Regions from separate parts of the Rothia sp. HMSC069C01 genome, predicted to be linked through region 1. Evidence: riboswitches for the same ligand, from Rfam matches in the RefSeq annotation. Region 1 holds a riboswitch; each other region holds the start of a gene.
The links. Region 1 has a riboswitch for S-adenosylmethionine ahead of HMPREF2981_RS05205 (LLM class flavin-dependent oxidoreductase). Riboswitches for the same ligand answer to the same signal wherever they lie in the genome.
Positions count from the first base shown of each region.

Region 1 (4,152 bases):
GGCGGGCGTGCCGGGAACCGAGCGGTAGTACGCCACGAACTCGACCGTGCCCGCCGCATCGAAGGGACCGCCCGAAGAGCCCAGGATATCCAGCCGGTACCAGCGCAGCGTTTCATCCAACGTTAACTCTGCGGGGCGCGTATGCGGGTGCCAGCTCGCCAGCAGGTAGGGAGCATCGTGCAGGGCAAAGGCGGTAAATCGCGAGCGCATCAGAGCCAGCGGCGTGGGCGCGCCCAAGGTTCCGGATGCGGCAAACTCGCCCAGGTACCGCCCGCAGCAGGCACCGTATACCTCGCCGCTTGTACACAGGCAGCGGGTTTGAGGATCATACAGGGTTGTTTCGCTCATGCACCCCATTCTAAAGGGCTACCAGGTTCGGGCATGCGAGAACCCGCCCATCCCGGCAGTCAAACCGGAGAGAGGCGGGTTCTGCACTGTTTTCAATATATTGCGGAGGAAACTCTGAGGCAGAGTTGGTTAGTTCGCGATCGCGCGTGCCGGGGTGTCTGCTGTGGAGGGCTTACCCACGTAGGCGCCGCGGTACTTCGCGGCCGGGTGGGAGTCTGCGACCTTAGTCTGGCCCTTGCCGAACAGGCTTTCGCGCAGGGTCTCACCCTCATAGGAGGTGCGGTAGCGCCCACGCTTTTGCAGCTCAGGAACCACGAACTCGATGAAGTCCTCGAAGGAGCCGGGTGAAACGTGGTATGCCAGGTTAATACCGTCCAGTCCGCCTTCATCAATCCAGCGTTCTAGTTCATCGGCCACCTGCTGCGGGTCGCCCACAATAACCTCGCCCATACCGCCGATAGTGCAGTGCTCGGCAATATCCTTACGCGTCCACTGCTTATCCTTGGACTGCAGGGTGAAGGGAGTGAGGAAAGACTGAATCGACTCGGTCTTCACATAGTTGAGTACCTCGTCCTCGTCGAACTGCGAAAGATCCACGCCGGACCAGCCGCCGATAATGGCCTGCGAAGATTCCAGGTTCACGTACTTGCGGTACTCTTCGTACTTTGCCTTCGCCTTCTCTTCGGTCTCGTCCACAATAATGGAGAGCATCGCGAAAACCTTGATTTCGTCGCGGCCGCGGCCGTTCTCTTCGGCGCGGTCACGGATACGGTCGGTAATAATGCGGGTCAAATCGGGGCGCAGCGCACCGATAAACACAACTTCGGCATGCTTGCCCGAGAACTTCTGCCCGCGGCTGGATGCGCCCGCCTGGAAAATCACGGGGGTGCGTTGGGGGCTGGGCTCGGTCAGACCCGCACCAGGCACGCTGAAGTACTTACCCTTGTGCTGAATCGGGTGCACCTTGGCGGGGTCGGCGTAGATACCCTTCTCGCGGTCTTTGACGACCGCGCCGTCTTCCCAGGAGCCTTCCCAGAGCTTGTAGCAGACATCCAGGAACTCTTCGGCGAGTTCGTATCGGGTGTCGTGCTCAATCTGGGTTTCGAGGCCCTGACATTCGGCTGCGGAAGGCAGGTATGAGGTCACCACATTGAAGCCCACACGCCCGTTAGTGAGGTGGTCGAGAGAAGCGTACTTGCGTGCGAGCGTGTAAGGCTGCTCGTAGGTGACGGCTGAGGTCACACCGAAGCCCAGGTGCTCGGTTACGGCGGCCATTGCGGAGATCTGCATGAACGGATCGTTCACGGGCACCTGAGCGCCGCCTTCGATAGCGGGCGCGGCGGAGTTCTTGTAAATATCGTAGATGCCCACAACATCGGCTAGGAATACGCCGTCGAAGAAGCCCTTCTCAAGGATCTGTGCCAGGTCAGTCCAGTATTTGATGGTGTTGTACTCGGTAGCACGGGAGCGGGGGTGGCGCCAGAGGTCGAAGCTCTGGTGACCCACACAGGTCATGTCGAATGCGTTAACTGCGATGCGCTTCTTCTGCTCAGCCATCTACGTATCCTTTCGCGAATGTTAGGGTGTTCCTGCACCCCGCGCGCCGCCTCCTTTATAGGTGGTGGCCTTCTTGGTGTTCCAAGTTGTGCAGGTGGCGCATTCGCGCCGTACTTGCTTCGTGTCCCTTGAAGCCAGATCATCATCTGGAGCACCCCGCTACGGGAGAGGGTTGCCGCCCGGCTAGCCAGAGCTTTACGCCGGGACTCATAATCCTTGATTTTGAGTGTATAAGGGGTGTCGTGGTTGGTGCGATATTATGACGAATATTAATGTTTGTGACTGTCGCCCGTAATATTAAGGGCCGCGTACGTCGCCCGGCGGACAGCAGTGTTCTTTCGAATGCGACGGCAAAATTCGGGAGCAATAATTTGCAGCGGGAGCGTGTTTAACGCTCCCGCTGCCATTCTTCGCTCCCATTTTAGGAAAAGCGTCAAATTATTCAGGAAATGAGATCCAATTCGCGGGCGTCATCCGCAGTGATGGGGTTTATTTCCACCTTGGGCTCAGGGATAGTCTCGTCAGCACCTCGTCCAAACACAGCTCCAAAGCTCAATTTTTTCAGGTCGCTTGGTGCCGTCAGCCAGCCTTTCATTCCGTCACGGTTAAGATCAAGAGCATAGATTCCATGGTCGATTTCGCCATTACCGTTGAGATCGACAGGTCCATCTGCTGGTCTCAGTACGGCCTCTGAATTGGGCCGATACATGTACCCACGCGCTTGGGGACCAAAGCCTTTGCGTTCGTCCAAGGCCCATTCTTTAAGGGTCGGCATATCTTGCTGCAGGTATCCGAAATATTTGGTTCCATCCGCCTTGGGCACACCGGTAAGCTGATAGTTGTAATTCATAACGCTGAAGTACTGTGGTTTACCTTTTTCGCCTTTCTCATCGGCATCACCACCGTGCTGCAGGCCGAGGTTATGCCCCAGCTCGTGAATAAAAGTACCCACGCGAATATCGCTCATATTACCTTTATTGTTATTCCAGTGTGTCTTCCCCACAGTCACCATGAAATCACGACCTCCCAATTGTCCCAATCCTGATGAGCCGCTCTCCCCATTTTGTTGTTGCACGTAGTAGTCGCCCCAAACCATATAATGAAAGAGTCCATCACGACGCTGATTAAAATGAGAAGCTTTAAACCTGGCCCAGTTCCCAGCGTTGTTACCTATATCGTCGCTGAGCACTTGCCACTTGACCTGTTCGCCTCCTCCCAAGTTGTACTTAGGTCCCCGGGCGGCACCGGCATCCAAGTGCAGATTAATACCCGTTCTGCCGTCGGGATTGCTGATATTTATATCCGCGAAAGATTGCACGATTCGATCCAGCTCTTCCTCACTGGCAAGCTCACCGGGCATATAATCCATCTCGACAAAAATGTCTTTATGGTTGGGATCCGCGCCCATCTTAGGGAAATCGATCTCTGGTATGCCATCGTTGTTGATATCGTACCCGTCTCTTTCCAGCTCGTCGGGAATATGATCGCCGTCGCGATCACCCGAGTTGGGGCTCTGAACGAGATCTATATTCTGGTTCTGCGCGGGTGCAGGCTGAGCGGGCTTCGCTTCCACCGCAGAAACGGGCAGAGAATTCAGAGGAACAACAAGCACCAGGCTGACGAATGCCAGCATCAGGCGCACTATAGTACGTAATTTCATGAGAGATATTCCTTAGTGTCATGTGTTGAGTGAGAGGGAATCTTACATAGAGAGTGAAGTGAGCGATAGTCATCGGCGAGAACCTGCGATGTTGCGGGTTCTCGGATGCGAGTGCATTTTAGATGGCATCACGATGCCGTCTGAGCAAGAGAGTAGTATATGAACGGTTGTGCGGGGTAAAGCCCGGGAACGAAGAGGTGCAGCGAGGGCGTGTTTCATCTGGCTCGTTGCCTCGCCAGCTTCAGAACGTTATGTATGTCCTCGCACGCTCGGAATAACATCCCTCAGCAGCTACACCTCTTCGCCCCCGTTTTGGGAAGAACGCCGAATGATTTAGGGAATAAGGCCCAGGTTGCGGGCGTCATCCGCAGTGACCGGGTTTTCTTCCGCTTCAGGCTGAGCCACAGGACCGCCAGCTCCAGCCTGAGTAGGCGTCATATCAAAGTTGAGCTTCTTCAGATCACTGAGAGCAGTTAGCTCCTTTAGTATCCCATCGCCATTGAGATCTACCGAGACCGGAGAATTATCAATAACGCCGTTCCGGTTGAAATCGATGGGTTGATTTGCGGGCTGAGTAACGTCTTTCC
Region 1 covers NZ_KV817391.1:131,025-135,176, forward strand. Annotated here, with positions in the region: gene HMPREF2981_RS05200 (YchJ family protein) at 1-348, opposite strand, end outside; gene HMPREF2981_RS05205 (LLM class flavin-dependent oxidoreductase) at 478-1,905, opposite strand; SAM riboswitch class IV at 2,011-2,120, opposite strand; gene HMPREF2981_RS05210 (zinc-dependent metalloprotease family protein) at 2,348-3,565, opposite strand; gene HMPREF2981_RS05215 (C4-dicarboxylate ABC transporter substrate-binding protein) at 3,899-4,152, opposite strand, start outside.

Region 2 (4,152 bases), on a different contig from region 1:
ATACGGGTCAGCAGAGCCTCTGCATGTTCGGTCCTGAAGGGGTGCGACCCTTCCGAAACAGAACGTTCATTCCAGTACACGGTGATCTCCCACTCGCTGCTGCGCGGGGTCAGTAACATTGTTCCCGCATCGCCCAAAGACCGAGCAAGTTCTTGAAGTACCGCTCCAGCATTCGCACCCACACGTCCCACGGTGGTAGCGGAGATCCCGGCGTGCGCGGTAATATCCGCCACTGTGCCCGAAACCGCCATGCGACCGGCACCGATGACCGTGACCCGATGCGCTAACTCCTCAATCTCGCCCAGCAGATGGCTCGTGAGTAAAATGGCGGTGCCATCATCAGCGAGGGAACGAATCAACTGGCGTATTGTCAGTGAAATATCTGGGTCAAGCCCATTCGTCGGCTCATCCAAAAGCAGCAGTTTTGGCTCGCCCAGCAGTGCCCGTGCGATGTGCAGACGTTGTTTCATACCGCGGGAAAACTCTTGTACCTTCTTCGCGGCGACATCTGCAAGATCGACCCGTTCCAAAGCGCTCGCCACCTGGGTACGGCGTTTGCGCGCGCTAACCCCGGCAAGGTCGGCGAAGAAGAGAAGATTATCGCGGGCGGATGCTCGCGGATAGAACCCGGTATCCCCGCCGAGTACAAGCCCTAGGGATGCGCGCGCACGCTGGGGGTGCGCAAGCGCATCCACCCCGTCGATGCGAACGGCGCCGCTGGTGGGAGTCAACAGTGTTGCGCACATCTGTACAATTGTTGTTTTTCCCGCTCCGTTGGGACCGAGCAGAGCATGAATTTCGCCGGAGCTTATACTAAGCGAAACATTATCGACAGCAGTGAAAGCGTGTTCACCTTTGCCAAAGGTGCGGCATAGCTGTGCCGCGTCAAGAATTGTAGACATTGTGATAAAACCTTGCGGTGCTTAGTCACCCGAAGCCTCTTGAGCATGGTGTTCGCACGCCTGCAATATGTGGGACGGGTGAGATGAATAGTCGTGAGAGAGGCACTTCTTAGTGCCTGAATAATCCCAAGTCACCGACTGCAGATGCGGAAGGTATAACAATAAAACCCTCAGAACTTTGGTGTCCCAAGCGCTCACTATGCGCTTCTGAAATGTATCGAACCAAAGCAGGGTTATTTCTAAAATTTTTAGAGCCCACCATCTGGGCGGGCATTCCGCGAGCCGGTGCGACTTTAGCGGGAGGTCATACCTCATCACTCCTAGATTCAAGGTTTCCATCAGTGTAGCATGGCTCACGATTGCCTACACTGATGGTAATTTAGCGACGGCTAACGGCAGATCATATGGCTTTAGCGGTTCGGGTACAACATAGGCACGGTCACAAGCGCATAAGTATTGGTGTTTCTCCCAAACAATAGGCTGTCGCGAAAACAGTTCATAAAACGTCATCTTTGCAACAATGCGCCGAAAACACGCATCCCGCTTGACCATGTGCGCTTCCTATGAAACTCTAGATGCAGGTCATGAGAGCCAGTGATAAGCCCCAGCTAGCTGGCCGGCAACCCTCCTCCGCGGTGGGGTGCCCTGGGTGAGGACCAGGCGTTGAACACAAAGTACAACGCAAGCGCGGGACCGATGTGCCCGATTCTGGTACATCGTTTTTTCGTTTGCAGAGAAGAAAACCCAAGAACTCTGTACCGAAATCGGCATGCGGCCCCCTGAACTATCACAAGGAGCTTCGCATGAGCAACACTACAGTCCCGACTCCCGCCAACCCCGCCGGTTGGAAATTTGAAACCCGCCAGATTCACGCGGGGCAGGCACCGGATGCTGCAACGGGAGCTCGGGCGTTACCTATCTACCAGACCACCTCGTTCGTCTTTGAGAACGCAGAACAGGCCGCTAACCGTTTTGCTCTAGCCGAGCTTGGGCCTATCTATACCCGTCTGAACAACCCCACCCAAGAGGTTATCGAAAACCGTATCGCATCCCTTGAAGGGGGAGTGGGCGCGCTTTTGCTGGCCTCAGGTCAAGCGGCTATTACTTATGCGATTCTTAATATTGCGGGCGCGGGCGACCATATCGTGGCTTCCCCCTCGATCTACGGAGGAACCTACAATCTACTGAAATATACGCTTGCCGACCTCGGCGTTGAAACTACGTTTGTTGAGAACCCGGACGACCTGCAGCAATGGCGCGATGCGGTTCGCCCCAACACGAAACTCTTCTACGGAGAAACCGTACCTAACCCCCGTAACGATGTACTCGACATCGAGCCTATCGCCCAGATCGCTCACGACAATGGCGTTCCCCTAATCGTCGATAACACTGTTCCCACCCCTTACCTTGTGCGCCCCATCGAATTTGGTGCGGATGTGGTAATCCATTCCGCCACAAAATATCTGGGTGGGCACGGCACCTCAATCGGCGGCGTTATCGTGGACTCCGGGAATTTTGACTACGGAGCCAATCCCGAAAAGTTCCCCAAGTTCAACGAACCTGCCCCCGGTTACCACGGTCTAGTTTATGCCCGTGACTTGGGCAAAGACTCCGCTTTTGGTGCGAACCTTTCCTATATTCTCAAGGCGCGAGTTTCGCTTCTGCGCGACACCGGGGCGGCGATCTCTCCAACCAACGCCTTCAACATTGGTATCGGTCTGGAGACTCTTTCCCTGCGCATCGAACGCCATATCGAGAACGCGACCAAGGTCGCAAACTGGTTGGAGGAGCATCCGCTGGTCGATCAGGTGATCTGGGCCGGTCTGCCTTCCTCGCCCTGGTACGAGCGAGCCCAAAAATACCTGCCGAAGGGACCGGGCGCCGTCGTAGGATTTACCCTTAAAGACGCCGACCTGGAACAGACCCGCACCTTTGTGGACGCCCTGCAGCTGCACTCCAATGTAGCGAATATCGGCGATGTACGCTCGCTCGTGATTCATCCCGCATCCACCACCCACTCGCAGCTTTCCGAGGAAGAGCTAGAGGCAATTGGGGTGAGCAAAAACTTTGTGCGCCTCGCCGTAGGGATCGAAAATATTGACGATATTATTGCAGATCTTGAACTGGGCTTTGCGACTCTGAACGCCTAACCTGCACCGCCGCGACCGGGCTGCACAGTAAGTGCCCGGTCGCGGTATCGGTTTCTCGCCTGCCATTACCAACTACCGGTTACCCAGGAGAAAACATGACGGAAAATACCGTACACGCCACCTATCTGTCGCAACTGCAGTATCCCAGCGCTCAGGGGTACCTGCGGCAGATGGCGATCGGTGATTTCACCCTCGAAAACGGTACCGTGCTTCCACAGGTAAACATTAGCTACGAGACGTGGGGGACTCTTAACGAAGCTGGGGACAACGCGATTCTTATTCTGCACGCCCTCACCGGCGACACCCATGTTTCGCGCGGGATTCCCACATCAGATATGCCTGCACCCAGTATCCGTGCGGTCGAAAGTGATGGTTGGTGGGAAGGTATCGTGGGGCCGGGCGCGGTGGTCGATACCACCAAATATTTTGTGATCGCCCCCAATATCTTGGGTGGATGCTACGGCTCGACCGGTCCGGCAAGCATCGTACCCGAGGGGTACCCGGGCGCCGGAAAACCCTGGGGGTCACGCTTCCCTTACGTCACTATTCGCGACTCGGTACGAGCCGAAGCCGAACTTATCGCCCGGTTGGGGATTAAGAGTTTTCACCATGTCATCGGAGGATCGCTCGGCGGAGCACGCGCTATCGAATGGGCGGCAACCTTCCCCGAGCTGGTACGCGGATGCGCGGTCATCGCCGCCGGCCCCGCCGCCACTGCCGAACAGATTTCCTGGGCTCACACCCAGAACCTCGCCATCCGTGCTGATGCCAATTTTGCTTCCGGCGATTATTATGGGGGATCGGCACCCACGGCCGGGCTCGCGCTGGCGAGGCGCATAGCCCATACCACCTACCGCAGCCCAGCAGAGTTGGAGCACCGCTTTGGGCGGCAGGCAAACCGCGGAGAATCCACCGACGGCGGGTCCATCGGTGAGAACCGCGGACGATATGCGGTCGAAAGCTACCTGGACCACCATGGCGATAAGCTCGTTGAGCGTTTCGATGCCAATAGTTACCTTGCCGTGAACGAGGCGCTGATTTCACACGATGTTGCACGCGGGCGCGGCAGCCTCTCGCATGCGCTTGCGCTCAGCGATTGT
Region 2 covers NZ_KV817375.1:65,037-69,188, forward strand. Annotated here, with positions in the region: gene HMPREF2981_RS00265 (ABC transporter ATP-binding protein) at 1-902, opposite strand, end outside; SAM riboswitch class IV at 1,483-1,596, shown strand; gene HMPREF2981_RS00275 (bifunctional o-acetylhomoserine/o-acetylserine sulfhydrylase) at 1,706-3,052, shown strand; gene HMPREF2981_RS00280 (homoserine O-acetyltransferase MetX) at 3,148-4,152, shown strand, end outside.
Region 2: another riboswitch for S-adenosylmethionine. It lies ahead of HMPREF2981_RS00275 (bifunctional o-acetylhomoserine/o-acetylserine sulfhydrylase); the one in region 1 lies ahead of HMPREF2981_RS05205 (LLM class flavin-dependent oxidoreductase).

Region 3 (4,152 bases), on a different contig from region 1:
GCCGGTCAGCATGCCCTTAACAGGACGATCGGTGAGGGATTGGGCGTAGGAAATCCAGGGCACGGTCACGGCCTCGCCGCGCAGCCCTTCACCTGAGCGTTTCACATCGCCGAACAGCACCGATGGGCGGGTGCAGCGTGAACCGTAGGACTGCACCCAGCCGTGCTTCGTCGTGGCGAAACCATCGAAGTTTTCGGCGAAGTACTGCACCATGTCGTTACGTTCGGCCTCGCCGTGCACGAGCACATCCAGGCCCAAATCTTCCTGGAGTTTAATAACTGAGGTGATCTCTTCACGCAGGAACTCGTCAAGCTGCTGCTGCGTGATTTTACCGGCACGTGCCTCTGCACGGTGGCGGCGAATATCGCCGGTCTGTGGGAATGAACCAATGGTCGTGGTCGGCAGCTTCGGCAGATTCAGATCGGCTTGGGCATCCCGGCGGATCTTCAGTTCGGGACGCTCAAAATCCTGCGGTTTCACGGATGCGGCACGCTCACGGATTGCCGCATTATGCTTACGCGGATCCGCTGTGAAACGTGCTAGCGCTTCGTCGGCGGTCTTCAACTCTGCCTCAACCGCAGACTCACCGTCGGCAAGACCGCGGGCAAGAGTCACGATCTCGGCGACTTTCTGGTCGGCAAAAGCCAGACCGTCTACGGGCACATCGGCGGGGTCTTCAAGGTCAAGATCGTGCGGCACATGCTGCAGCGAGGTTGAGGACGCGACCGCCACCGCACCGCCGTTAATGTTCTGGAGTGCGTGCAGGAGCGCTCGCAAGTCGGCGCGCCAAATATTGCGCCCGTTAATGGCACCTGCCACCAGGGTTATGCCGGAGTCTTTGAAGGCGGTCAGCGCCTCGGCATCGTAGAGCGTGGAAACCAGATCGAGATGCAGCGCCTCAATACCGGTGTCTAACAGTGCGGGCAGGTTCTCGCGCAGGTTGCCGTAGGGGCTTGTCACCAGGATTGCGGGGCGGTTCGTTTCGGCTGCCAACGCGGTGTAAGTTTTACGCGTCAATTCGGCGATTTTGGCGTTGGGAATGTCGCGGTCCACGGTCAGGCCGGGCTCGTCGAGCTGCACCCACTGCACGCCGCGTGCCGCCAGTTCGGCGAGCACCTGCTGGTAGGCTTTCACGAAATCGTCCAGGCGATCCAGCGGTGTGAACCCTTCGGGCGAACCCTGTTCGGCTTTTGCCCCGAGAAGCAGGGTGAGCGGGCCGACCAGCTGCGGGCGCACCGTCACCCCGTGCTCCTTGGCGACTTCAAGCTGCTCGTCAATAGCCTCAAGATTCAGCTTGATCTCGGTATCCGGACCGATCTCGGGCACCAGGTAGTGGTAGTTCGTATCGAACCATTTCGTCATCTCCAGCGGAGGCAGCGTCTCGGTGCCGCGTGCTAGAGCAAAGTACCCGGGCAGATCGAGCAGGCCGCGCGCATCCTTGGCGTCGGCAAGACGCTTGGGCACGAGGGTGAAAAGGCGCACGGCATCGAGCACCTGATCGTAGTACGAGAAAGTCGCCGGGATAGACGAATCGGTGGCGCTAAGACCGCGCTCGATCACACGGTCATAGTAGGTGCGCTGCACATCTGCGGCCGCCTGGAGCAGTTCATCCTGCGTGATTTTGCCTTTCCAGAACGCTTCCTGTGCCTTCTTCAGCTCGCGGAAGCGGCCCACGCGGGGGTAACCGACGATGGTTGCTGCGGGGAATGGGGTGTGGGTCATCCTAGTTCCTTACTGTGGGAGGGTGTCAAATAAAAAGGGGAGTTTAGAGGTATTGAAGATCGCTTAGGGGGAGTTTGAAACGGTTCGAGTAGCGCGGAACGTCGAGTTCTTCGAGGACGTCCAGCACAGCCTCATGCTCGTTAAATGTGAAGAAATGCAGGCCGGGGGCGCCAGCATCAAGCACCTTGCGACATTGGTCGAGTGCATGTTCCACGCCGATGCGGTGCAGCTCGCGCGAATCGCTCGCGGTTTCCAGGCGATGCGCCAGCTCGCGCGGTACTTCAAGCCCGGCAAGCTCGCACAGCTTCGTCAGCCGAGCCAGCGAGGTAACGGGCATAATACCGGGAATAATGGGCATCTCCACCCCGGCAAGGCGCGCAGCATCCACCAGCCCCGAATAGCGCTCGGTCTCAAAGAAAACCTGGGTGATGGCGAAATCCGCCCCGGCACGCTGCTTTGAAAGCAGAATCTCAATGTCTTGAAGAAGCGAGGACGATTCGGGGTGCTTATGCGGGTACGCCGCAACCCCAATCGACACTTTCCCCGCGGCAAGATGCGCGAAATCCTCACGCTCCACCCTGCGAATCAGCTCCACCAGGTAGCGGGCAAAAGGCAGCTCAAGCGAGCGCGTGTTTTCGGGTGGAATATCGCCGCGCAGCGCCAGAAACCCGCGTACTCCAAGCCCCAGAATCAGACGAACCGAGCGTTCCAAATCGGCCACGGAATGCCCCACGCAGATTAGATGCGCCAGCGGATTCAGCGAGGTTTCATGTACAAGGTGATCGAGCAGAGCCAGCGTCTTTTGGCGGCGCTGCGCATCGCCCGAATAGGTAACGGAAACGTAATCTGGGTTGGTTTGCTCAAGCTCGGCAATGGTTTTGAGCAGGGAATCGCAGCTTGCGTGCGACCGTGGCGGATACAGCTCGTAAGAAAGAGCCGGGTGAACTGTCGTCATTTTCATTCCTCCGTGTTCACCCGATAGAAGCGTGCCCGAAGGTACGCCGAATCTTAGCAAGACGCGAAGGGAATTCACTTCTATCGGTTCTGGCGGGAGCACCTTGTCCGTCCACCCAATGGGTAGAGGCTGGCGAGGTTGCTGCGACGTCTAAGAGCCAGATCTCTCGGTCGCTCTGGATAGATAACGTTCCCATTTTAGGCAGGATGCGCGGTGTCAGCAAGAATATGTCGGCACATGTCGTCGAGCGGTCATAACCGCTTAATATTGTGGGATGCGGCGAAACAATACGTCATACGGGTTCGCGGCGGTTCGGATCGGCGAATTGAACCCTCCACCTGATTTGGTCGTAAGTTTAGCCGCGAGCAGATAATATGTCGACGAACAGATAGCGGAATGTTATCTGCTCGTCACAAAACTATCTGCTCGCGGGAGAATCGCAGAGCGCCGCGAACGTCATGTTGCGACCACGTCCTGTCAAACACGGTAGAGTAAATGTATGGAACGCATCGAATCTCCCGCATATGCACGCCTGGGTAACTCCGGGCTGGTCGTGCCCTCTGTCGGTATCGGCTGCAACAACCTGGGACGCCCCGGCACCCCCACTCAAACTCAGGAAGGCACCAACGCCGTGATCGCCGCCGCAGTCGAGGCGGGCATCGGCTTCTTCGATATTGCCGACCTATACGGCGCCGAACCCGGGCTGTCAGAAACCATGTTCGGTACCGCGATGCGCGAACTCAATCTCAACCGCGATGACCTGATCATCGTCACCAAATTTGGGCTTCCCACCGGCACCCTCAACGGCAACGACTGGGATGCGCGCGGCTCACGCCGATACATTATGCGTGCCGTCGAAGGTTCACTGCGCCGTCTGGGAACCGAGTACATTGACCTGTATTTCTACCACAGCCCCGACCCGAACACCCCGCTGGAAGAGACCCTGTCTGCGCTCGACACGCTCGTGACCAGCGGAAAGGTGCGTTACCTGGGGCACTCCAACTTTGCGGGGTGGCAGCTTGCCCACGCCGAGCACCTCGCCCGCGAACTCGGCACTGAGCGGTTTATCGCCGCCGAAAACCACTACAACCTGCTGGATCGCCGCGCCGAACTCGAAATTCTGCCCGCCGCCCGCCACTTCGGGCTCGGGGTTCTCCCGTATTTCCCGCTCGCTAACGGGCTTTTGACCGGAAAATACCGCCGCGACAGCATCCCGGCAGGGTCACGCCTGTCGCACTCCAAAGCGCAGGTACTCGCGCAAGCCGATTGGGAACAACTCGATGCCTACCACGAATTTTGTGCCGATCTGGGGATCTCTGAGGTTCAAGCATCCATCTCTTGGCTCAAACAGCAGGCTCCCGTTGCCAGCGTGATCGCCGGGGCAACCACCCCCGACCAGGTACGCGCAAACGCGCAGGCCGCAAGTGTGCGGTTCAACGACGACGAACTGGCGCGGCTCAACGAGATTTTCCCAG
Region 3 covers NZ_KV817389.1:34,924-39,075, forward strand. Annotated here, with positions in the region: gene metE (5-methyltetrahydropteroyltriglutamate--homocysteine S-methyltransferase) at 1-1,722, opposite strand, end outside; gene HMPREF2981_RS04590 (methylenetetrahydrofolate reductase) at 1,766-2,677, opposite strand; SAM riboswitch class I at 2,755-2,863, opposite strand; gene HMPREF2981_RS04595 (aldo/keto reductase) at 3,177-4,152, shown strand, end outside.
Region 3: another riboswitch for S-adenosylmethionine. It lies ahead of HMPREF2981_RS04590 (methylenetetrahydrofolate reductase); the one in region 1 lies ahead of HMPREF2981_RS05205 (LLM class flavin-dependent oxidoreductase).

Region 4 (4,152 bases), on a different contig from region 1:
TTTTCATGAGCGCTCCTTAGATGCTGACTCTATGAATCAACCTGGTTCTGACCTTCTTCCAAGAGGTCTTGAGCCTGTTTAGGATGCTTTTTGTGCGTCTTGCGGGAGTTCCTGATCGCCGTGGTGAAGAGCAGAATAAAGGTGAAGAGCCCGGCGAGAAAACCGATACCTAAGAGTCGGAAACTTATATTCAAAGTTGCGCGTGTGAGCGGACTAGCTCCCTCGAATTGAATACCCCTCCATTCAGAGGCGTGATACTCCACGAGAGCGCCCCATTCTCCTAAAATAAACAGGACTATGCCACAAAAGAAGACCACCGCAGTTGTTGCTCCAACTATGTAGATAGCTTTTTTCATGGGCGCTCCTTAGATACTGGCTCTATGAATCAACCTGGTTCTGACCTTCTTCCAAGAGGTCTTGAGCCTGTTTAGGATGCTTTTTGTGCGTCTTGCGGGAGTTCCTGATCGCCGTGGTGAAGAGCGGAATCAGGACGATAAGCCCAGCGAAAAGACCAGTACCGAGAATCCAGAGACTTATCGTGAGAGTTGATCGAGTGAGAGGACTCGCTCCTTTATGCTGTACACCCCTCCACTCGAGGGCATGATACTCCACGAGTGAACCCCAGCTTCCTAGAATAAATAGTGCAGCACCAAGAACCAGAAAGATGGCAGCTAATATGCCAACCACGCGTACTATTTTCATACCCACCCCTCGGAAACGGAAACTTGTTGCGGGCTAATGGACGTTCTTCAGCATTCAGCCTGGTCTTTGATAATCATCGATCGAGAATAATCAGTTGAGCTGGCTCTTTTGGGTTTGTCGTACCTCTTGAGAACCCTTGACAGCGTTTAAAACTATGGCGGTTATACCAAAGATGAGACCGATAGCTGCGCACAGAATGCTCAGGTCGTTAGTCGCCATGACGAGGGGACTTGCTCCTGCGGGATCGACACCCCTCCATTCGAAGGCGTGGTATTCCACGAGTGAGCCCCAACCGGCCAGGATGAACAAGCCAAACCCAATGATCAGAAAAATTGCGGCCACTATCCCCATGATCTGTACAGTCTTTTTCACAGTTATCACTCTTTCTTTCCGGAAGCGTAAAGTGGGCGTGACATGGTGATATATCAGAGGCAAGATAAATTTCTGTACATTACCCAGTGTGCCGTGATTTTTCTCGAATGTGTAGGCCTGTCCTGAATGTCCAAAACTTCACACTACGCCGCCATAAGGCGGTTATATACAGATACGCACCCATAATCACGTTATGTAAATCACAAGAATTTGACGGGTTCGCACGTTTACAGATTCCTGAAAGCTGTTGTAACCTGGATTCAGCTTCAAGAGTTTCGACTGATAAGCTCCGACTATGGTCGAACGCCAACCCCATGTTCACGGGTGGCTCGGATGACGAAGCGGTTTGTATTCGCCGCCTCAGGTGGCACTTGGTACAGGCAAGAGCAACGCGAAAGGAACGCGCATTCGGCGCATGGTTGTCAATGTACAACAGCTCTTCATCTCCAGCATCCCCCCTTACTCCTGCACGCTCTTATCAGGAAAATCTGCGTGCCGCATCCGTGCCCGCACGCGGCGGTTACCAGGCAGTAAGCATTCAGGATTACGCACGTATTTCTTCTAAGCGCGACGAATTCCTCAATTTTCTGCTTCTTCCCAACCCCGAGGGTATTCCTGCCGTCGAATATGCCGGTTTGCGCGTAGCATAGGGGTATGAGCGCCTCAGGACTGCTTCTCGACTCGGATGTTCTCGCCGAGATCCGCAAAGCCACACCAGATCCCAAAGTTGTTGCCTTTCTGCGCCGCCGCGCCTATAAACACCTCTACATTTCGGTGCTGAGCGTGGGCGAACTCAAAGGACTCTACCCCTACCCAGAGACCGACCGATGGATTGCCGAACTTCTCGACAGATTCGCCGACCATATCATCAACGTGGATGCGCGCGTAAGCCTCGAATGGGCGGGACGCAGCGCCCCGCGCGGCACCCACAGTCACGGACGTAAAGATGCCGAGCCCCTGCCCACCGCCGCCCTCGAAGGTCTGATGGCGGCGAGCGCCCAAGCTCATAACCTCGAAATTGTTTCTTCAAAGGCTGAGGTGTACCGGTCCTGGGGCGTACCCGCGGTGAATCCGTGGATTGAAGACTAATCTTCCGCACAGTATTTTCACCGTAAGCGCCGGGGAAGTACCTGCGTGTTCGAGAAAGCCGTGAGAAATGCTCGGCACAGTTAGCTGTACGCGCTGCCGCATCGGTGAGAGCGCATCAGTAACGTTCGTGTAACCCCTATGTTCACGGTGAGCGGTTAACGAAGGTTAGCCGCCATTTAACCGGAACTATTTCCCCGAAAGCCCAGCAGGCTCGCACGCGCTGGCAGGTTTCATGGCATGATGGAAGAACGATGAAAAGTAGCTCTTCTACATCCCGGTATTCTGCCCCTATGCCACTCTGGCTGCAGGGCATCGTTGAATTAGTTTTTACCGCCGCGCTTTCTTTCGGGCTTGTGCTCGTTCTGCTCATGGCGGTGTGGTTTACCAACGGTTTTAACCGCATGGATTTTCCCGCACTCGCAACTCTTGCCTCCCACCTGTGGCTGCTCATGCACGGTGTGCCGCTGAATATTCCGAATGCGTTCGGTATTATCCTGCCGCACGGCATGCTCACGCTGGTGCCCATGGGGCTGAGTATTATTCCGGTGCTCTTATGCTTTAGGTCTGGGCGAAAACTGGCGCGCGCATCCTATGAGGGGGAATTCTTCAAGCCCGTACTATTAGGGTGCGCTGCCTATGGTATTTTTGCTGCCGTCGCCTTTGCGTGGGCGAGTACCGAACGGCATCTGCTGGGTATTGTTGGTGCGGCGTTGATTCCGCAGATCGTGGTGCTGGTCGGGTTGATCTGGGGCGGCTACTATGAATCGCGTTCGCTTGCCCGTATGGTGGGCGTGAACACCGCTGAACAGATTTCGCAGATGAGCCAGTACTCGCGGTGGGCGAGTTCTTATGTGTGGTCGATTGTGCGTGCCTCCATGGTGGCGATTTTCTCGCTCATTATGGGCGGTGCTCTGGTGCTGGTGATCGCCATGATGATGCGCTGGTCGCAAATCGCAACAATCTACCAGGAACTTCACGCCGGGCCGGTGGGGGCGCTCGCGGTGACCCTGCTGCAGCTGGGTTACCTTCCGAACTTGGTGATCTACGCGATGTCGTGGACTACCGGCGCCGGGTTCGCGTTCGGTGTTGACACGCATGTGGGCTGGTCGCAGACGACGATGGGCGATCTTCCGCTCTTTCCGGTGCTGGGCGCTATCCCTGAGAGCCTGGGCTGGATAGGGTATGCGAGCCTGGCGGTTTCGCTGGGCGCCGGGGCCGTTGCCGGTTGGTGGTTCTTGCGTGAAGGTGAAGACCACGTGGACGAGTGGATCACCATGAAGGTACGTTACCGGGTGATTGCGCTGCCGCTTTCTTCGCTCGTGTTGGGTTCGCTGGTGGGTGTGCTCTGTGGCGTATGGGCTTATATTTTGGGTTGGATATCCAGCGGATCGTTAGGCGTGGGGCGTTTTACTGAGGTAGGCGCATCGCCCGCAGCTTTCGCCGTGGCGACCGCAATAACTTTGGGCGCGGGTACCGCGTTGGGTAACCTGCTGTGCCATGTGCTTCTGCCCGACAGCAGTCGTGAGCTGCCGCGTTTTGCCGATGAACGTCCCAACCTGGGCAGTCGCATGAGCGAGATGCTGCAGCAGCGCCGCGCGGCGCGGGCAGAGCGTGAACAGCTCAGGAACGATGAGCAGGAACGCGAGGTACAAGAACGTGAAGAGCAGGCGCGTGAGCGGGCTCAGCAGCGGCGTGAACGCGTCAAACAGGTGCACGCCCGCCGTGCAGAACTCAATAAATTTGCCGAACAGGAAGAAGCGCAGCGAGCGCATAGTTTAGGTATCAAAACGGAGCAAGAATCCTTGCGTGAAGATAGTTCTGCCGAAGCTGCAGACTCGAAGGATACGGCATCTGACGAACAAACCATCGAGCTGACGGGAGCGGATGAACCCACCGTGGAACTTGATACCTCTGAGAAATCCGGTGGGGGTACCGAGGATGCGCCGCGCACGGTCAAGCCCGGCAAGCGTGAGAAAGCCCCGGGGAAGC
Region 4 covers NZ_KV817381.1:75,996-80,147, forward strand. Annotated here, with positions in the region: gene HMPREF2981_RS02395 (hypothetical protein) at 30-356, opposite strand; gene HMPREF2981_RS02400 (hypothetical protein) at 379-702, opposite strand; gene HMPREF2981_RS10850 (hypothetical protein) at 793-1,074, opposite strand; SAM riboswitch class IV at 1,339-1,467, shown strand; gene HMPREF2981_RS02410 (nuclease PIN) at 1,446-1,724, shown strand; gene HMPREF2981_RS02415 (PIN domain-containing protein) at 1,729-2,163, shown strand; gene HMPREF2981_RS02420 (cell division protein PerM) at 2,415-4,152, shown strand, end outside.
Region 4: another riboswitch for S-adenosylmethionine. It lies ahead of HMPREF2981_RS02410 (nuclease PIN); the one in region 1 lies ahead of HMPREF2981_RS05205 (LLM class flavin-dependent oxidoreductase).